4 regions of the Blautia sp. HCN-20427 genome follow, and region 2 is predicted to be linked to each of the others. Evidence: predicted binding sites of a transcription regulator. Region 2 holds the regulator's gene; each other region holds the start of a gene.
The links. Region 2 encodes Rex, which represses fermentation and respiration genes when NADH is low (regulators of the CRP and FNR family bind a similar motif). Its sites were predicted from a motif close to ATTGTTAANTANTTAACAAT; they were not measured.
Positions count from the first base shown of each region.

Region 1: the regulator Rex is predicted to act here: its motif matches at 2,371-2,390, upstream of pckA (phosphoenolpyruvate carboxykinase (ATP)).
Region 3: the regulator Rex is predicted to act here: its motif matches at 2,568-2,587, upstream of WKT17_RS13820 (cobalt transporter).
Region 4: the regulator Rex is predicted to act here: its motif matches at 3,389-3,408, upstream of adhE (bifunctional acetaldehyde-CoA/alcohol dehydrogenase).

Region 1 covers NZ_JBBKBX010000001.1:9,475-14,880, forward strand. The annotation lists gene WKT17_RS00040 (ABC transporter ATP-binding protein) at 1-589, opposite strand, end outside; gene WKT17_RS00045 (sensor histidine kinase) at 691-1,611, opposite strand; gene WKT17_RS00050 (response regulator transcription factor) at 1,614-2,291, opposite strand; gene pckA (phosphoenolpyruvate carboxykinase (ATP)) at 2,553-4,157, shown strand; gene WKT17_RS00060 (HIT family protein) at 4,305-4,730, opposite strand; gene argS (arginine--tRNA ligase) at 4,749-5,406, opposite strand, start outside.
Region 2 covers NZ_JBBKBX010000023.1:47,910-53,315, forward strand. The annotation lists gene WKT17_RS13225 (NADP-dependent isocitrate dehydrogenase) at 1-62, shown strand, start outside; gene abc-f (ribosomal protection-like ABC-F family protein) at 106-2,016, opposite strand; gene WKT17_RS13235 (redox-sensing transcriptional repressor Rex) at 2,181-2,828, shown strand; gene WKT17_RS13240 (NAD(P)H-hydrate dehydratase) at 2,912-4,390, shown strand; gene alr (alanine racemase) at 4,409-5,406, shown strand, end outside.
Region 3 covers NZ_JBBKBX010000026.1:27,747-33,152, reverse strand. The annotation lists gene cooS (anaerobic carbon-monoxide dehydrogenase catalytic subunit) at 1-50, opposite strand, end outside; gene WKT17_RS13835 (ATP-binding protein) at 220-990, opposite strand; gene WKT17_RS13830 (methylenetetrahydrofolate reductase) at 1,030-1,947, opposite strand; gene WKT17_RS13825 (CooT family nickel-binding protein) at 2,005-2,187, opposite strand; gene WKT17_RS13820 (cobalt transporter) at 2,191-2,523, opposite strand; gene WKT17_RS13815 (aldo/keto reductase) at 2,924-3,760, shown strand; gene WKT17_RS13810 (NAD(P)H-dependent glycerol-3-phosphate dehydrogenase) at 3,839-4,849, opposite strand; gene plsY (glycerol-3-phosphate 1-O-acyltransferase PlsY) at 4,855-5,406, opposite strand, start outside.
Region 4 covers NZ_JBBKBX010000027.1:17,575-22,980, reverse strand. The annotation lists gene WKT17_RS13960 (cob(I)yrinic acid a,c-diamide adenosyltransferase) at 1-267, opposite strand, end outside; gene WKT17_RS13955 (single-stranded DNA-binding protein) at 387-1,013, opposite strand; gene typA (translational GTPase TypA) at 1,264-3,093, shown strand; gene adhE (bifunctional acetaldehyde-CoA/alcohol dehydrogenase) at 3,490-5,406, shown strand, end outside.

The DNA of each region.
Region 1 (5,406 bases), on a different contig from region 2:
CCAGCGTCTGCCCAAACTCCGTTGTAGTCATTTTTAAAAGCTGCATGACCTCCAAGGAGGTGCGGGTATCCAGATTACCGGTAGGTTCATCTGCTAACAAAATAGCTGGTTTTGCCGCTAACGCTCTGGCAATGGCTACTCTCTGCTGCTGTCCTCCGGAAAGATTATTCGGCAGATTATCCAGTTTTTCCTCCAAATGCAGAACCCTGATAATTTCCTTTACATAGGTTCTGTCTACCTTGTTCCCATCCAGTTCTATCGGCAGCACAATGTTCTGATATACATTCAGAATGGGCACCAGATTGTAATTTTGAAATACAAAACCAATATTCCTTCTGCGAAAAACCGTAAGCTGCTCATCATTCATTTTTGCAATTTCTTTTCCTCTGATTTTCACACTTCCCGAGGTGGGAACGTCCAAACCGCCCAGCATATTAAGCATAGTAGATTTTCCGCTGCCTGATGTACCAATTACAGATACAAATTCCCCTTTTTCCACTGCAACGCTTACTCCATCCAGGGCTTTTGTCACATTTGTCCCCTGTCCGTAATATTTTTTCAAATCCTTTGTTTCTAAAATATAATCCATCTTAGTACCTTCCTTTCCTTTGATGCTATCAGCATACAAAAAAATTATCTCAAACTGTTCTCAAAAAAGTAACAGAATTGAGATAATTTCTTTTTCTGCTTTCACTGCTCTACAGGCAGGTGGATACAAATAGCCGTTCCTTCTCCAACTCTGGAGTGGGCTTCCACAAAACCTTTCTGGAGCATGACAATCTCTCTGGTCAGATAAAGCCCAATGCCTATACCTTCTGTCTCTGCAGACTCCGGTTCCCTGTAAAAACGTTTAAAAATATGGGGAAGTCTGTCTTCCGGAATACCTCTTCCATTGTCCCGGATTTTTATTCTCACGAAAAAATCTGTCTTTTCCGCTGAAATCCACAATTTTCCTCCCTGTCCGGTGTACTTAATGGCATTGTCCAGCACATTAAACACGGCTTCCTGTGTCCATCTTTTATCAAAATACGCCCGAAGGCTTTCCTCACAGGAAACTTGGATTTCAATTCCTTTTTCCTCTGCCTTTAAGGCAGCATCACAGATAGCCCTTGCCAGAAGTTCATAGACAGAATGTTCTTTTGGCTGCACCTTAATCAGTCCTGTTTCCATTCGGGACATTCGAATCATGCTCTGCATAAAAAACTCCAGCTTATCAACCTGATGTTCCGAGGCCTGGAGAAATCTCTCCCTCTGGTCTTCAGAAATCCCCCTTCTCTCCAGAAGATTGTGATACATACGAATACCTGCGATAGGAGTCTTTACCTGATGGGAAATGTCGGAAATCATGGATTCCAGTTGTTCTCTCTGGCGAAGGTTTTCCTCCGATTTCATTTCTATGATTTCATAAAGGCGACGCATTCTCATCTGAATTTTACCCATCAGCGTTTCCTGACTTTCCTGGAATACAATATTCCTCTTGCCTGCAATCATGGCTTCCAGGCATTCCATGATTTGTGAAGTATACGAAAGAACTCCCCTTCTGGCATAAAACACCAGAAACAGCCCAAAGAGAAAAAAGAAAAAAGAAAACGCCAGCAAAATAATTTCCACTTTTATTTCCCGCCTTTCCACTGATACCCCATTCCATACAAAGTTTTAATGTAAGAGCGCACAGGGGTTTCTATCTTCTTTCTTAAACGGTTGATATTGACAGCCACTGTATGTTCATCCACAAAGCTCCCGCCCTGGTCCCAGATTTTTTCCAGCAGCAGCCCTTTTGTCATCACCCGGTCTGCATTGGCAATAAGAAGCCGTAAAATCCGATATTCCGTGGGCGTCATAGAAAGGCTTTCTTCGCCTTTTACAGCCGTCATTTTATCAAAATCTATTTTCAGATATCCATCGTCATACACAGCCCTGTCTGCCGTCTTTCCACTTTTCCGCAGAGCTGCCTGAATTCTCCTGTGCAGAATGGGCATTTTAAAAGGTTTTGTGATATAATCATCCGCACCGCAGTCAAAGCCCTTCATCTCGTCCCGTTCCATATCCCTGGCTGTGAGAAAAATAACGGGAATATCCTGTTCTGCCTTTACGGCCCTGCAGAAATCAAAGCCGTCCCCATCGGGCAGATTCCCGTCCAGCAAAATCAAATCCACTTCTTCCCGTGTAAGAATCTCCATGCCCTCTCCCAATGTAAATGCAGAACAGACCCGGTAATTTTCCAATTCCAAGTCACAGGTGAGCCCGGTATTTAAGTCTCTGTCATCCTCAATCAGCAATATCTTTTTCATGTTCCTCCGTTCCCTTTTTCATCCTGTTTTTTCTATATTACATCATAGCATTTATGTTTTTCCCGGTCAAAGGGTAAAAGTCGTTAAAATTTAAACAATTTTTATAAAATCTATATTTTTTTTATTGATTTATTGAGGTAAATATGTATAATAGAAAAGAGAACCAGGTTACTGGTTTCTCTGAAAAGGAATATCACGGAAGCCTGTTTTTCAGGCTGAATTCCGGTGATTATTATGAAAGAAAAGAGAGGTACATGTAAGATGGCAGAATTGAATTTAAGCAAGTACGGCATCACAGGAACGACTGAAATCGTTCACAATCCTTCTTATGAATTATTATTCGCTGAAGAAACAAAACCGGAACTGGAAGGTTTTGAAAAAGGTCAGGAAAGTGAACTTGGCGCAGTGAACGTAATGACAGGTGTATACACCGGACGTTCTCCTAAAGACAAATATATTGTTATGGATGAGAACTCCAAAGATACTGTATGGTGGACTTCTGACGAATACAAAAATGATAACCATCCGGCTTCACAGGAAGCATGGGCTACTGTAAAAGACCTGGCTATCAAAGAACTTTCCAATAAAAAACTGTACGTTGTAGACGCTTTCTGCGGCGCAAACAAAGATACCCGTATGGCTATCCGTTTCATCGTAGAAGTTGCTTGGCAGGCTCACTTTGTTACAAATATGTTTATCCAGCCTACAGCAGAAGAACTGGAAAACTTTGAGCCTGATTTCATCGTATACAACGCTTCCAAAGCAAAAGTAGAAAACTACAAAGAATTAGGATTAAACTCCGAAACAGCTGTTATGTTTAACATTACAAGCCGTGAGCAGGTTATCGTAAATACATGGTACGGCGGAGAAATGAAAAAAGGTATGTTCTCTATGATGAACTACTACCTGCCGTTAAAGGGTATCGCTTCCATGCACTGCTCTGCAAACACAGACTTAAACGGTGAAAACACAGCTATCTTCTTCGGTCTTTCCGGAACAGGTAAAACAACTCTGTCCACAGACCCGAAACGTCTTCTTATCGGTGATGACGAACACGGCTGGGATGACAACGGCGTATTCAACTTTGAAGGCGGCTGCTACGCAAAAGTTATCGATCTGGATAAAGAATCCGAACCAGATATCTACAACGCAATCAAACGTAACGCTCTTCTTGAAAACGTTACTCTGGATTCCGAAGGAAAAATCGACTTCACAGATAAGAGCGTAACAGAAAATACTCGTGTATCTTATCCGATTAACCATATTGAAAACATTGTTCGCCCTGTTTCTTCCGCACCGGCAGCAAAAGAAGTTATCTTCCTGTCTGCAGATGCATTTGGCGTACTGCCTCCAGTATCTATCCTGACACCGGAACAGACTCAGTACTACTTCCTGTCTGGATTTACAGCAAAACTGGCTGGTACAGAACGTGGAATCACAGAGCCTACACCAACTTTCTCAGCTTGCTTCGGCCAGGCTTTCCTGGAACTGCACCCAACAAAATATGCAGAAGAGCTTGTTAAGAAAATGGAACAGAGCGGCGCAAAAGCATACCTGGTAAATACAGGATGGAACGGAACAGGAAAACGTATCTCCATCAAAGATACCCGTGGTATCATCGATGCTATCTTAAACGGAGATATCTTAAACGCTCCTACTAAGAAGATTCCTCACTTCAACTTTGAAGTACCTACAGAACTTCCTGGTGTAGATTCTAACATCCTTGACCCACGCGATACTTATGCTGACGCTTCCGAATGGGAAACAAAAGCAAAAGACCTGGCTCAGAGATTCGTTAAGAACTTCGCTAAATACGAAGGAAACGAAGCTGGTAAAGCATTAGTTGCTGCTGGTCCTCAGGAATAATTTCTGAATAATTTAAAATTCTTAGAAAAAGGCTGCTGCGGCAGTCTTTTTCTGTTTGTGTAAACGGCCTGTTCAAAAAAGGAATCCATAGACAGCTTCTGTTCTCCTGCTGTCTTGGATTCCTCGTTCTTTTTCCATAACCTGAGATTATTTCATAAGCACTTCTCTATATTTTTCCACCATATCCGCATACTCTGTTTCTGTCAGAGTTTTTTCAGCAGGATTCATGGCAAAGGTTCCGCCCCATTCATACTGGTCTTTATATTTCGGTACCAGATGAAAGTGCAGGTGATGCCCTGTATCTCCGTACGCTCCGTAATTCACTTTATCCGGGTGGAACAGCTGATGTACCGCCTGGGCTACTTTGTTAATATCTTCCATATAAGCTGCTCTCTCTTGTGCTGTCAGCTCTGTAATTTCGCTCACATGTTTCTTGTGGGCTACAATCACTCTTCCCGGATGGCTCTGTTCTTTGAACAAATATACTTTAGAAGTCTCGAGTTCACATATTTTAATTCCGAAGGCATCTACCAGTGTTCCCTCCATGCAGTACGCGCAATTTGTATCTTTCATACTTGTCTCCTTTTCTCCTTACATTCTCTCCGGGGCGTCAAATCCCAGCAAATCAATACAGGTTTCCAGGACTTTCTCTGTCAAGGCCAGCAGACGAATCCAGGAAGTCTGTTTGCTTTGGTCTTCCTCTGCCAGAATTCTGGTGTTGTGATAAAAGCTGTTAAAAGCATTTGCCAAATCATAAATATAGGAGCAGATTCTATGAGGCGCTTTTTCTTCAAAAGCAGGTTCAATAATGGAATTGAATCTGGAAAGTTCCAGCATCAATGTCTTTTCACTGTCGCTGACTGCATCCTGAATGCTTCCCTGTTCCGGATTTTTGCCTTCTTCTGCGTAACGGTTTAAGATAGACTTGATACGCACAATGGTATACAAAATATACGGACCCGTATTTCCTTCAAAAGAAGTGAAACGGTCAATATCAAATACATAATCCTTGGAAGCCTGGTTAGACAAGTCTCCATATTTAATGGCAGATAAGCCAACCAGCTGCGCCGTATGCTCTGCATTTTCGTCTTTTACACTGCGGTTTTCCACAATTTTTTTGTACATTTCTTCATTGATTTCCGCAATGAGACGTTCCAGACGCATAACACCGCCTTCTCTTGTCTTGAAAGGCTTTCCGTCTTTTCCATTCATGGTACCAAATCCCACAAAGGAAAGCTTTGTATCTTCA
Region 2 (5,406 bases):
CGGTTTTGAACAGCCGGGACTTTATCTGTGAAATCCGAAAAGAGCTGGAAGCTGCACTTTAAATCTGCCTCTTTACGAAAAATTTTGAAAAATGGGAAGAGCCGCTTATTCAGCCAGCTCTTCCCATTTTTCATACAGCTTTTCCAGTTTTTCGGCAATTTCTGCCTTTTCTTTGGAAAGGCGGACACATTCTGCCACATTAGTGGCCACCTCCGGATTTGCCATTTCCTCATCAATTTCACTGTCTCTTTGCTCCAGTTCTTCAATGGCCTTTTCCGTTTTCTTTAAATCATTTTCCCGTTTCCGAAGACGGGCCTGCTCCTCTTTTTGCTGCTTCCAATCCATTTTCGTGGCAGATACGGTTTCTGTGTAAACTTCTTCCCGGACTTCGGGGGCATAGATGTCAGTCAGTTCTTCCTTTTTTTCCAGATAATAATCGTAATTGCCGATATAGTTTACCAGTTTGTGATTGGTCAAGTCCAGAATCCTGGTGGCTGTTTTATTGATAAAATAACGGTCATGGGACACATAGAGCACGGTACCTTCATAGTTATTTAAGGCTTCCTCCAGGATTTCTTTGGAAGTAATATCCAGATGGTTGGTAGGCTCATCCAGAATCAGGAAGTTGGCCTGGGAAAGCATAAGTTTGGCTAAAGACACACGCCCCCGTTCCCCGCCGCTTAAAGCAGAAATCGGCTTAAACACATCATCTCCGGTAAAGAGAAAGGCGGCCAGCAGGTTGCGGATTTCCGTATTCGTCAGCTTTGGATAATCATCGGAAATTTCCTCAAAAATGGTTTTCTCCATGTGGAGTACATGGTGTTCCTGGTCGTAGTATCCGATATGTACTTTGCTGCCCAGGCGGAAGCTGCCGTTGTCCGCAGGAATCACCTGATTTAAAATTTTTAAAATCGTGGTTTTTCCCGTCCCGTTGCTTCCGATAATAGCCACCCGCTCACCCCGCTTAATCTGAAAGTTTAAATCCTCAAAAAGCGGGAGAGAGGGAAAGGACTTGGTAAGGTGTTCTACAGTCAGCACATCGTTGCCGCTTATCACCCGAGGCTTTAAAGTAATCCGCATGGAATCGTCCACTTCCACAGGCTTTTCCAATACTTCTATTTTATCCAGCATTTTTTCCCGGCTTTCTGCCCGCCGTATGGATTTTTCCCGGTTAAAAGACTTTAATTTGGCAATGACGGCTTCCTGGTGTTTGATTTCCTGCTGCTGGTTTAAGTAAGCCTGATACGCGGCTCTTCGAAGCATAGCCTTTTTTTCACTGTAGGCGCTGTAGTTTCCTGTAAAAGACGTAACTTTTGTATTGTCAATTTCCACAATTTTCGTGGCGACCTTATCCAGGAAATAGCGGTCATGGGATACAATAAAGACAGCCCCCGGATAGTTCAAAAGATAGGTTTCCAGCCACGCAATGGAATCCATGTCCAAATGGTTGGTAGGCTCGTCCAGAAGGATGATATCCGGCTTGGATAAAAGAAGACGGCCAAGGGCCACACGGGTTTTCTGTCCCCCGGAAAGTGTGGAAATCATTTTGCCGAAATCTTCCTCTGCAAAGCCAAGTCCCTTTAAGACTCCGGTCAGTTCACTTTTGTAGGCATACCCGTTTTCCAGTTCAAACTCATGGGTCAGACGGGAATAGGCCTCCATAATCTTGTTCAATTCTTCTCCCTGGGTGTATTTCATCTCTTTCTCCAGCTGACGCATACGCACCTCCATATCCAGAATGTGCTGCTTTACCTGCAAAAGAGCGTCATAAATAGACAAGTCGCTGGTCAGCTCCTGGTGCTGAGCCAGATAGCCCATGGTTTTCCCTTTGGCTAAAATAACCTGCCCGCTGTCCGGGGGAAGTTCCCCCACAATGATTTTAAAAAGCGTGGATTTTCCTGCCCCGTTAATGCCCACCAAAGCGGCTTTTTCCCGCTCTTCAATATGGAAGCTGGCGTCTGCCAGCAGGGTAACGCCATCAAAAGATTTTTCTATATTCTGACATGCAAGTATCATGATAATTATCTCCTTTAAACTCCGTACAGCTACGAAAGCTGTCCTATTTATTATATCGAAAAATACAGGTTTGACAACAGAGAAACGAAAATTAATTGACTTTAATTTAACAATACACTATAATGGAGCGTAGAAATATGTATTTTGAATACAGGAGGGTTGTTATGGAGGGAAAATCCATTTCAAAGGCAGTAATTAAAAGACTACCCCGATATTACAGATACTTAGGTGAGCTTATAGAAGAAGGCGTAGAACGAATATCCTCCAATGAGTTAAGCGAAAAGATGCGGGTAACCGCGTCTCAGATTCGTCAGGATTTGAATAATTTCGGCGGCTTCGGGCAACAGGGCTATGGATATAATGTTCCCTATTTATATGATGAAATCGGAAAAATTTTGGGACTGGACAAGACGTACCACATGATTATCATTGGTGCCGGTAATCTTGGACAGGCACTTGCCAACTATGTAAAATTTGAAAAAAGAGGCTTTAAAATTGTAGGTATCTTTGATGTGAATCCGGTACTGAAAGGAATTTCCATCAGAGGAAATGAAATCCGTATGATGGACGAGCTTCCAGAGTTTTTAAAAGAGCAGAATGTGGATATAGCCACGCTGACCCTGCCGAAAAACAACGCGGCAGAGACAGCTGATTTACTGGTAAAAAACGGAATTCGGGCTATCTGGAATTTTGCACATCTGGATTTGGATGTACCAGAGGATGTTATCGTAGAAAATGTACATCTTTCCGAAAGTTTAATGCGTCTGTCTTATAATCTGAATTGTTATGAAAACGAACATCCAAAAAAATAACAACGTAAAAAGCTGCTGTAAAATGTAAAAGAGATTTTGCGGCAGCCTTTTCGCTTTACGCAAGGAAAAAGGACGGGTGAAACATGGAGGAGATTGTAACCGGAAAGCAGATGAAGGAACTGGATGCCTACACCATAGAAACCATGGGAGTACCTTCTCTGGTACTTATGGAGCGGGCGGGACTGCAGGTCTTTGAGAGTATGAAAAAAGAGGGGCTTCCCCTTTCAAAAGTGCTGGTGCTGTGCGGTTCCGGAAATAACGGGGCGGACGGTGTGGTCATTGCCCGGCTTTTGTTTCTGGCAGGATATCAGGTACATGTCTGTATTTTGGGAAATCCGGAACATTTTACAAAAGAAATGAAAACGCAGATAGAAATTGGCAGAAATTATGGAATTTCCTTTGTCAAGACTTTCTGTGTACATGAATATACTACTATCGTGGATGCTCTTTTGGGTGTAGGGCTTTCCAGGGAAGTTTCGGGTCTTTACCGGGAAACCATAGAAAAACTACAGGATTTTTCAGGGAAAATCGCAGCCGTGGACATCCCTTCCGGTATTGACGCAGATACAGGAGCGGTATGGGGCTGTGCCGTCAGGGCAGACCTTACCGTTACCTTTGCCTATAAGAAAGCAGGGCTCTGCCTGTATCCCGGTGCAGCCTATGCCGGAAAACTGCTTACGGCAGATGTGGGCATTTACCGCAAAGACAAAAGGTCTCCAGAGCTTTTTGCCTGTACGGACAGGGAACTTAAAAAACTCACCAGAAAACCGGACGGCAATAAGGGCAGCTTCGGCAAGGTCTTTCTGGCCGCAGGCAGCCGGGAAATTTTCGGCGCAGCGTATCTTAGCGGACAGGCTGCTCTGCGAAGCGGCGCAGGTATGCTGAAACTCTGTACGCCAAAAGAAAACAGGGGGTTGTTTACTTGCTTCCCTGAAGCCATGCTGGCACTTTATGAGGACGCTGCGGATATGGAAAACCTGGTGAGAGAAAACCTATGCTGGGCTGATGTGGCCGGCATTGGTCCCGGTCTTGGTACTTCTCCTCAGGCGGAAAGACTTTTAGAGACTCTTTTGAAATACGCAGACAAACCGCTGGTTATTGACGCAGATGGCCTGAATCTGCTAAAGGGTAAGGAAAAGCTTTTAAAAAGCTGTAAAGCTCCGGTGATACTGACCCCTCATCTGGGAGAATTTGCCCGCATGACGGGAATCTCTGTAAAAGAATGGAAGAAAAATCCTCTGACGATTACCAAAGAAACGGCAAAGAAACTGGGTGTCCTGCTGGTGTGCAAAGATGCCAGAACGATTATCAGCCGGGGAACAGAGGAAACCTGTATCAATCTGTGCGGCAATGACGGTATGGCGACAGCCGGAAGCGGAGATGTGCTCACCGGACTGATTCTGGGGCTTCTGGCTCAGGGACTTTCTCCATGGGAGGCAGCCTGCACAGGTGTTTATCTCCATGGAAAGGCAGGAGATTTGGCAGCAGAGAAAAAGGGCAGAGCCGCTATGCTGGCGGGTGATATTTTAGAAGCTGCAGGAGAGATTCTGAAGGAACTTTAACAGGAAAGAAGGACAATTATGAAGATACAGAAAAGAATCCAGGCAAACATCAACCTGGACGCCATTGCATATAATCTGGAAAACATAAAGAAAAACCTGCAAAAAGACACACAGATTATAGCTGTGCTGAAAGCGGATGGCTATGGGCACGGTGCCATACCCCTGGCAAAAGAAATCGAATCTTATCCCTATATCTGGGGAATTGCGGTTGCGACTGTGGACGAGGGTATGGAGCTGCGCCGGGCAGGGATTCAAAAGCCCATTCTTATTTTAGGCTATACTTACGAAGAAGATTACGACCGGATTGTACAGGAGGACTTCCGTCCCACAGTATTTAAGCTGTCTATGGCCGAAAAACTGTCACAGGCTGCAAAAAAAGCCGGAAAAACTTTGAAAATACATATTAAAATTGATACCGGCATGACTCGTATCGGGTATCGCAGTCCGCAGGAGGACATTCCGGAGATTGTAAAGATTTCCAAACTTCCCGGACTTGAAGCAGAGGGAATTTTTACTCATTTTGCCAGGGCAGATGAAAACGACGTTTCTCCGGCAGCCCGCCAGTTGGAAAAGTTTCTGGCATTTCTGACAGGACTTGAAAAGGCCGGAGTCACGTTTCCTCTGCGCCACTGTTCCAACAGTGCAGGCATTATCCGGATGCCGGACGCAAATCTGGACGCGGTCCGGGCCGGAGTCATCCTCTATGGCCTGTATCCTTCTGAGGAAGTAGAGAAAGAGCCGGTGCCTTTAAAAGCGGTCATGGAGTTAAAAAGCCATATTGCATACATAAAAACCGTAGAACCGGGAGTAGAAATCAGTTATGGCGGTACTTTTACCACAACAGAGCCCACAAAAGTGGCAACCATTCCCGTAGGATATGCAGACGGATATTCCAGAGGCCTGTCAAACAAAGGCAGTGTCCTTATCCGGGGCAGACGGGCGCCTATTTTGGGCAGAGTCTGTATGGACCAGTTTATGGTGGATGTAACCCATATTCCGGAGGCAGAAGAACTGGA
Region 3 (5,406 bases), on a different contig from region 2:
GCAGTAGCAGCTTCAAATTCTTCTACTGTAGTTAATCTGAATTCACTCATGAATATCCTCCTTTTATTGTCGCCTCTTTTTCAAATATTTTAAAGTGGCTTGCCTCGTTCAAGCAGGCGGATTCTGTACCCCTATCCGCCCCAGGGGGTTATCAGCTTTATAAAAAATCCTCTCTCCCCAGTGCAGTTGCCCCAGACAGAGAGGCCAAAGCTTGCGCTTTTAAAGTCCCAGTTTGTCAACAATCTCCCGTACTGCTTTTTTCACCGGAGAATTCTCCGGAAGCGTCACAGTTGGAGTTCCTTCACAGTCATATTCAAACACGGTTTCATCCTGAGGCACAACACCCAGAAGTTCCAATCCCTGTTTTTCAATCTCTTCTCTGGTTCCTTCGTTTAATACGCCGCCAGGTGCGCGGTTAATAATCAAACCTATTTTCTGAGGGTGCATATCGCACTCTTCAATCAGCTTGGCAATCCTTCCTACAGCCTGTACGCCTCTGCGTGAACAATCACTGACTAAAATCGCTGTCTGCATGCTGGGCAGCACGCCCCTGCTGATGTGTTCCATACCCGCCTCATTATCCACGATAATATACGGATAATGTCTCTGAAGTTTTTGTAACTGCGCCTGTAAAAGTCCATTTACAAAACAATAGCAGCCTTTCCCCTGTGTCCGTCCCATAACCAGCAAGTCGAAATCATCATCTTCTACCAGCGCATCATCAAACTTAAATTCCATATAATCCGCTTTGGTCATTCCTGCCGGAATCGGATTGTCCTTTGCCATTTCTGACCTGGCCACCTCTTCACGAACTTCTCCCAGCGTAGCTTCTACTTCTACACCGAGAACCTCGTTCAGATTTGAATTTGCATCTGCGTCTACTGCAAGAATCGGACCTTTTCCCTTTTCACCAAGATACTGAATGATAAGTCCGGTCAATGTTGTCTTACCTACGCCGCCTTTTCCGGCAACCGCAATTACATGCGCCATAAAGGGCACCTCCCAAATTCTATACTATACTGTTTCAAATTACACTAATGTACGAAGACCGGAACGGTCAATGATTTCAGATACGTCTTTCCATTTGTTCAGAGCGTACAGGTGGATACCTTCGATACCGCATGCACGATATTCATCAATCTGACGGATTGTGTATTCAATGCCGGCTTCTCTGAATCTTTCTTTCTTGCCTTCTACATCTGCATCGAATGGATCTTTTACGAATGGGTTCGGGAAAATCCAGTTTCTGGAGATGATTTCGCAAAGTTCACGAGGCATTACGCACGCGTTACGGGACAGAGCCATGTTAATGGTAGCAGCCTGATCTAAGATAGGCATGATACCAACATCTACAGGCATTGTGATTCCTGCGCAGCGGATAGCGTCTAACCAGTATTTGAACTGTTCCATATCCCAGCAAAGCTGTGTCATGATGTAGTCAGCGCCGTTGTCCTGTTTCTGTTTCAAAACAGCGATATCAGCTTCCAGGCTGCGGCAGGAAATATGTCCTTCCGGTGAACCTGCTACTGCGATTTCGATTTTATCACCAAACTCTTTACGAACATATGCCACCAGGTCTGTTGCATAAGCGAAATCGCCGCCGGTACCTGTCCATCCGAAAGGAAGGTCGCCGCGCAGAGCCAGCATATGGTCCACACCGTTGTCCAGGTAATTCTGCAGCTGTTCTTTAATTCCTTCTGCAGTGTTTCCGATACAGGTAAAGTGTGTTACCGGAATCGTTCCTGCGTCTTTAATCATCTTACAGACATCCATGTTCTTTCCAACGTTTGTACCGCCGGCACCGTATGTACAAGAAATATATTCCGGTTTGTACTTGCAAAGATGTTCGATTGTACCTGGAAGATTTTCCATTCCTTTGTCTGTTTTTGGCGGGAAAAGCTCAAAGGAAAGGAGCATTTTCTCTCTCATTGCATCTGATAATTTCATAATTTCTACCTCCGCATATTGTAATATATTATTTTAAGGTTTTACCCTTTAAAATCATTACTCGCAATCCAGCTTTACAAGGCTGTTTGCCAAATCTACCATCAGGATTTTTCCTTCAATCACTTTGGTTTCGCCCATAATATCCCGGAGTATTACTTTATCTCCGTCCACATCAATACGGCTTACCATTTTACAGATTACGGTATTGTCACTTTCTTTCTGAACAGTTGCAAGACACATATTTTAAGCCTCCTTTAAATGTTCTTTTACCAGTGTCAAAGCCAGTCCCAGACGCATATTTCCTTTTTGGAAGTCTGCCACGCCTTCTTTGATTGTCTTTGCCGCATCCTCCATACCCATCTTTTTCAGATTTTCAGCCATCTGGTCCAATTCCTCTGCATGGTGTTCGTTGTGAGACAGCATATAATTCAGCAATGCCACAACTTCGTCTGTGCAGTTTCCGGAACAGCCGTCTTCGCAGCTGCCGCAATGCTCATGGTTATGACCATGGTCGTGATGATGTTCATCTCCTCCATGAGGAATCACATTTCCATTTTCATCTTTAATTAAATGCATATTCCTATCCTTTCTGCGCCCGTTTTTTGGCTTTGGACGCAATGAATGACAATAATTTATCAATTGTTCTCATTATACCTGTTTTCCATATTTTTATCAAGATATTTTATGTTTTTTTCTGTGTCCAACCCGTAAATTTTTTCAAAAATCCCCTCTTGACATCTTGCATTTTGTGCATTTCCCCAAAACTGTTTTTTCTTCTCCCGTTCTCTCTTTGTTTTGTCTGCCCTCCCTCTCCTTTATATTTCCACCGCCATACGGCAGTTTTCCCTCATCTTCCCCACGAATTCTGTATATTTTTGAACAATCTTTTTTTTCATAAAGGAATTTAATAAAATCGTATCACATTTTTCACATTTTCGTGGTATACTAAACAGGAGTTTTTAAGGAGGGTTCGTTTATGTCTTTTGACAACCATGTAATTCAGTTAAACGATACGAAAGAAATGCCCATGCTTGGACTTGGGGTTTATAAAGCAACCGATGACGGAGAATTGAAACAGGCTGTCAGCTCTGCTGCAGCTTTGGGATACCGCTTAATCGACACAGCTTCTTTCTATAAGAACGAAGAGGGCGTTGGAAAAGCCATAAAAGCCCTGGACATTCCCCGTGAAGAATTATTCGTCACTACAAAAATCTGGAATACCGCACAGCGCATTGGAGATATCGAAGACAGTTTCAACCGGAGCCTGGAACGGCTGGGGCTGGACTATGTGGATTTATACATGATTCACTGGCCTGTACCCGGATGCTTCTGCGACACCTGGAAAACCATGGAAAAGCTCCAGGCTGCAGGAAAAATAAAATCTCTTGGTGTATCCAACTTTTCCATACAGGATTTAGAACTGTTAAAAACCGTTTCTGATGTGCTTCCTGCCGTAAACCAGATAGAATTTCACCCCCTGTTCAATCACCCGGAACTGCTTGCTTACTGTCAGACAAACGGTATCGCTATGCAGGCCTATGCCCCTTTAGCAAGAGGCGCCTATCTGCAGAGTCCTCTAATGCTGGAAATCGGCAAACGGTATCAGAAATCTCCGGCCCAGGTAGGTTTGCGCTGGCTCGTCCAGCAGGGAATCGCCGTTATCCCCAAATCTGTACATCCGGAACGTTTAAAAGAAAACAGCGAAATTTTCGATTTTTCTCTTTCTGAAGAAGAGATGACTGCTATCGCTGCCATGGATGCCGGTCAGAGAGTTGCCGGAATCCCCGAGGATATGGTTCCGTACATAAAATAAACTCTGCCCCGTCAAAGCACACACCAGGATTTCTTCCCATATGTGCTTTGACGGGGCAGAATTTTTATATTTCTATCCCTATTCCCAGGCGCTGTCCCAGGATTCTATTTTTTTATCTCTTACCATAAGTTCTCTCACTGCTTCTGCAGGATTTTTTCCCTCAAACAGCACTTTGTTTACCTGATGGATAATCGGCATTTCCACCTGGTACTTCTGGGAGAGTTCCAGCCCCGCCTTTGCAGAATAAACGCCTTCTACCACCATGTTTACTTCTGCCATGGCTTCTTCCATGGTCTTTCCCTGTCCCATGAGAAAACCGGCTTTCCGATTGCGGCTGTGGCGGCTGGCGCAGGTTACAATCAAATCCCCGATACCGGACAGCCCGTAAAAGGTATCGGCTCTGGCTCCCATGGCAATTCCCAGACGGGAAATTTCCGCAATCCCCCGGGTGATTAAAGCCGCCTTGGTATTGTCACCGTATCCCAGTCCATCTGCCGTTCCCGCTGCCAGGGCAATGACATTTTTCAGCGCTCCGCCCAGCTCAATACCCAGAATATCAGGACTGATGTATACCCGAAAAATAGGATTCATAAAAATATTCTGCAGATATTCTGCAATTTCCCATTTCTTTGCACCTACTACACAGGTGGTAGGCAATCCCCGGCTCACTTCTTCTGCGTGGCTGGGTCCGGAGAGAACGCAGGCCTGGGCACCGGGAATCTCTTCTTCTATCATATCCGTCAGCGTGGTGAGTGTATGGGCTTCAATGCCCTTTGCCACATTGACAATGAGTTGTCCCTGTTTGATATAAGGACACATGCGCCGCGCCGTACTCCGCACAGCTACAGAAGGCACAGCAAGCACCAGCACATCCCGGCCTGTCAAAGCCCTCTCAAAATCAGCAGTAATTTCCAGTTCTTCCGGAAGGGTGACTCCCGGGAGTTTTGCCTCATGCTCCCGCTTATTGGCAAGTTCTTCTGCCTGCTCCTGTCTGTGAGACCACAGAATCGTTTCATGACCATTTTGGGTCAGCAAGACAGCAAGGGCTGTCCCCCAGCTTCCTGCTCCAAGTACACTTACTTTTGCCAAAGCATTCACCTCTTTTTTCCAAGAAAAATTTTGTTTTCATTTCCGTGAAGCAGACGCACAATATTCTGTCTGTGTCTCCAGTATGCCAAAAGCATAAGTCCTGCCGCTACAACATACATTTCGTAAAGCGCCCTCTGCGTACAGTCATAAGTTCCCATCTGTCCAAACACAATCAAGGCAATGACAAATCCCAGATAGGCCAGCAGGGAGCCCAGGGACACATAATGGGTCAGGAAAAACGCACCGAAAAACAGCACCGCACAAACCAGAAACAGTCTCCAGTCAAGAGCCAGCAAAAGTCCCACAGAAGCCGCAATTCCTTTCCCCCCTTTAAAGTTCAGATAAAAAGGAAAGTTATGTCCCAGAATACAGCCAGCTCCCGCATACAGCTCCAGCAAAAGCAAATCACTGCCTCCGTGAGAGGCAAAAATCAGACGGATAATCCAGATAGCCGCTACACACTTTAGACAGTCTCCCAGAAGCGTCAGCGCCCCCGCCTTCTTTCCCAGTGTCCGAAGGGCATTGGTGCTTCCCGCATTGCCGCTGCCGTGTTCCCG
Region 4 (5,406 bases), on a different contig from region 2:
ATTGCGGATATTTTCATTTTCTTCTTTCTTCTCTTCTTCGGTCAAATCTTCATAATATTTGTCTTTCTTTTCAAACCTGAACAAACGGACGTCCGGTTCCATGGAAGACAGATAATCCAGTCTGGACGTCTCTCTTCCCTTTAAAAACTGAATCACAATGGCACGTTTTCCATGCCCCACGGCTCTGATAGCCTGGCCGATTGCCACACTGGTTTTCCCTTTCCCCGGGCCGCAGTATATCTGCGTTAATCCTTTTTTTTCATACATAATACTACACCTCTTACAGACTGCCTGTTCTGCTTTTGTTTTGTTTAAGAGTTGTGTATATATTACTACACCTGCGGGCATATTGCAACCAAAACAGCCCAAAAGCCATGCGGACCGTATTAATCCGCATATTCCAGTTTGCTCACAGATACTTCGTAAGCCGTCCGCTTCTCGGTCTGACTTTCACTTAATTTCTTAATATACTCCCTGCTCTGGATTCTTCCCCAGATAAGAACATGTCCGCCCACTTCAAAAGCAGACGCATATCTGGCATTTCTTCCCCAACAGATACAGGGTATGTAATCGGATTTTCCGTAAGGCCGGTTCACTGCCAGCAGCAAATCCGCAATCTCTCTTCCAAGAGGGGTTTTCCTGTATACCGGAGGCTTACAGATATATCCGTCCAGGAATATCTGGTTCGTCTTCACCGTATCATCTTCCTCTTCCACAAAAGACAGTTCTCTTACAAAAACAGAAAGCACCAGCCTGTTTTTCTTCTCCTCGTGGCGGTTATAGGACCGGAACTGTCCCTGCACCATAATGTACTCTCCCTCGTAATCCTGTGTGACATCAACCAGACGCTCGGAAACCATCAGCGGAATTCTGTCCTCTGAATCGCTTAGTCTCTTTACCAGCACATCCACCAGATAGAAGCCCTCTCCATACACCTGATGGCTGAAGGTAAAGCCGGATGCAATCTTTCCCATAATTGACACCTGATTGTTTTCAATAATTTTATCTGCCATGATTTTTTCCCTCTCCTCTTTCTCGTATCTTGTCTGTATTATGTTTATTCAGCCCCGGCACCTTTTAGAACCACATTTTCTATTTTTTTCAAAAAATTTTTATTTCCCCTTTGTATTTAGAAGCAAGTGTGATAGAATGAAATCCGGATTTTACCGAAAACACAGGCTTTTCCCCGGTTTTCCGGCGGAAATTCTGTTTACTGCATAAAAACAACTGAAATCTGTTGATTTAAAAGAAAAGAGGTTATTTATGAAAACAGCAAGAGAAGATATCAGAAACGTAGCCATTATTGCTCACGTTGACCACGGCAAAACCACTCTGGTAGACCAGCTTTTACGCCAGAGCGGTGTATTCCGTGAAAACCAGGCCGTACAGGAACGTGTTATGGACTCCAATGATATTGAAAGAGAACGCGGCATTACCATTTTATCAAAAAATACCGCTGTATATTACAAAGATACCAAAATCAACATTATTGATACACCCGGCCATGCGGACTTCGGCGGTGAGGTAGAACGTGTATTGAAAATGGTGGACGGCGTAATCCTTCTGGTAGACGCTTTTGAGGGCGCTATGCCCCAGACCAAATTCGTTCTGAAAAAAGCACTGGAATTAGACCTTCATGTCATTGTGTGCATCAACAAAATCGACCGTCCTGAAGCGCGTCCTGATGAGGTTATAGATGAAGTCCTGGAACTTCTTATGGATTTGGATGCCTCTGACGAGCAGCTTGACTGTCCCTTCCTGTATGCCTCCGCAAAAGCAGGTCATGCGGTTCTGGACTTAAACGACACACCGGAAAACATGGTTCCTCTGTTTGAAACCATCTTAAAATACATCCCGGCTCCTACCGGCGACCCAAAAGCGCCTACTCAGGCCCTTATCAGCACCATTGACTACAATGAATACGTGGGCCGTATCGGTGTGGGCAAGGTGGAAAACGGCACTTTAAGCGTGAACCAGGAAGTGGTGCTGGTCAACCATCATGACCCGGACAAAATGAAGAAGGTAAAAATCAGCAAACTTTACGAATTTGACGGTCTGAACAAGGTAGACGTAAAAGAAGCTGGTATTGGCTCTATTGTTGCCATTGCCGGCATTGCAGATATCCATATCGGAGATACCTTATGCTCACCGGAAAATCCGGATCCCATTCCTTTCCAGAAAATTTCAGAGCCTACGATTTCCATGAACTTCATGGTCAACGACAGTCCTTTTGCAGGACAGGAAGGAAAGTTTGTAACCTCCCGCCACTTAAGAGAACGCCTCATGAGAGAGTTAAACACAGACGTCAGCCTGCGGGTGGAGGATACGGACAGCACCGACTGCTTCAAGGTGTCCGGACGGGGCGAACTGCACTTATCCGTACTGATTGAAAACATGCGCCGGGAAGGCTATGAATTTGCTGTGAGCAAGGCAGAGGTCATCTATCAGGAGGACGAAAGAGGCCGTAAACTGGAGCCTATGGAAATCGCTTATGTAGATGTTCCTGAAGAATTTTCCGGTACGGTTATCCAAAGACTCAGCGAGCGAAAGGGTGAACTGCAGGGCATGAGCCCCGCCAGCGACGGCACTACCCGCCTGGAATTCAACATTCCTTCCAGAGGACTTATCGGCTTCCGCGGAGAATTTATGACCTCCACCAAAGGCTCCGGCATTCTGAACACAGCCTTTGACGGCTATGCTCCATACAAAGGAGACATGCAGTATCGTAAACAGGGCTCCTTAATTGCCTTTGAGACAGGCGAATCCGTTACCTATGGTCTGTTTTCCGCGCAGGACAGAGGCACTCTGTTTATCGGCCCCGGCGAAAAAGTTTACAGCGGTATGGTTATCGGACAGAGCGGCAAGCCGGAGGATATTGAACTGAACGTATGTAAGACCAAACATCTGACCAACACCCGCTCTTCTTCCGCAGACGAAGCCTTAAAGCTGACGCCGCCGAAAATCCTCAGCCTGGAACAGGCCCTGGAATTTATCGATACGGACGAACTTCTGGAAATCACACCGGAAACCCTGCGTATCCGTAAAAAAATCCTGGATTCCAGACTTCGGAAAAGACAGAATCTGAAAAAATAATTCTTCTATATTTTCTATAACCAGAAGAGCTGTTCCTGTGAACAGTTCTTCTTTTTTGTCGCTATGTTATTTTTTTATCAATTTCACCTATGGAAATGTACATTAATTCCAGAATATTGTATTCAAATCCTCTTCTTCTCTATTTTCTGATAATTTTAATTTTAACAATCTTTTTTCTTTATATTTCTCACTGTTTATGGTATAATAAGGGCATACAAAACGACTTCAGTATTTCCTTTTTTCTTAGAATTTGATATTGACAAATATTTAACAACGAGATATAATAGCCTCAACACTTGTTAAATATTTATCAATAAAACAGGAAATCAGATGCTTCCTGCTATTGCAACACACTGTATTAAAATTATTATTTAATTAATTTAAGGAGGATTTCCCATGGCTAAAAAAGCAGAAACAAAAGTACCGGAAACCATTAACAGTGTCGAGGCTCTTCAGGCTAAAATCTCTTCTATGAGAGAAGCCCAGAAAAAATTTGCCACATTCACCCAGGAGCAGGTGGACAAAATCTTTTTTGAAGCGGCTATGGCTGCCAACAAAATGCGTATTCCTCTTGCAAGACTGGCTTGTGAAGAGACAGGTATGGGTGTGCTGGAAGATAAGGTTATCAAAAACCACTATGCGGCAGAATATACATACAACACTTATAAAAGAGTGAAAACCTGCGGCGTCATCGAGCAGGATACCTCCTATGGAATTAAGAAAATCGCAGAGCCTGTAGGAGTTGTAGGCGCAGTTATCCCAACTACCAATCCAACCTCCACCGCAATCTTTAAGTGCCTTATCTGCTTAAAGACCAGAAATGCCATTCTTATCAGCCCTCATCCCCGTGCAAAAAAATGTACTGCAGAGGCTGCAAGAATCGTTCTGGAAGCTGCTGTAAAAGCAGGGGCACCGGAAGGCATTATCGGCTGCATTGAAGAACCCACCATTGAACTTTCCAATGAATTAATGAAATCTGTTGATGTTATTTTAGCTACAGGCGGCCCGGGCATGGTAAAGGCTGCGTATTCCTCCGGCAAACCGGCTATCGGCGTAGGTCCTGGAAACGTACCGGTTATTATGGACAGTTCCTGTGACATTCAGACAGCGGTATATTCCGTTATTCATTCCAAGACTTTCGACAATGGTATGATTTGTGCTTCCGAACAGTCTGTAACAGCTCTGGCTGATATTTATGATAAAGTAAAAGCTGAATTTATCAAACGCGGCTGCCATGTACTGAACAAAGAAGAACTGGATAAAGTACGGAAAATCATCCTTACAGAAGCCGGCACAGTAAACGCTAAAATCGTCGGACAGCCTGCGGCAGTCATTGCGGAAATGGCAGGTGTTGCTGTTCCCTCTGATACCAAGATTCTCATTGGTGAAGTAACTTCCGTAGATATTTCCGAACCTTTTGCCCATGAAAAATTGTCACCGGTTCTGGCTCTTTACAAAGCAAAAGACTTCGATACCGCCCTGGATATGGCTGACCAGCTGGTAAAAGACGGCGGCTACGGACATACTGCTTCTATCTATCTGCACCCATCGCAGACAGAAAAGCTGAACAAATTTGCTGACCGTATGAAGACCTGCCGTATTCTGGTAAATACACCTTCTGCACACGGCGGTATCGGTGACTTATACAACTTCAAGCTGGCGCCTTCCCTGACTCTTGGCTGTGGTTCTTACGGTGGAAACTCTGTTTCTGAAAACGTAGGAGTGAAACACCTGTTGAACGTGAAGACCGTTGCCGAAAGGAGAGAAAACATGCTTTGGTTCAGAACACCGGAAAAAGTTTACTTCAAAAAAGGCTGCCTGCCTGTTGCCTTAGATGAACTGAAAAACGTATACGGCAAGAAAAAAGCCTTTATTGTTACCGATACTTTCTTATATAACAATGGTTACACCAAACCAATCACAGACAAACTGGATGAAATGGGAATTACTTATGACTGCTTCTTTGAAGTTGCCCCGGATCCTACACTGCAGTGCGCTCAGAAAGGTCTGGAAAAATTAACAGCCTTTGCTCCTGACACCATTATTGCCCTGGGCGGCGGTTCTGCTATGGATGCTGCTAAAATCATGTGGCTGATGTACGAACATCCGGAATGCAATTTTGAAGATTTGGCTATGGATTTCATGGATATCCGAAAGAGAGTTTACGTATTCCCAAAAATGGGTGTAAAAGCTATGATGGTTGCTATTCCTACCTCTTCCGGTACCGGTTCTGAGGTAACACCGTTCGCGATTATTACAGACGCCACAACCGGAACGAAATGGCCCATTGCAGACTATGAATTAATGCCAAAC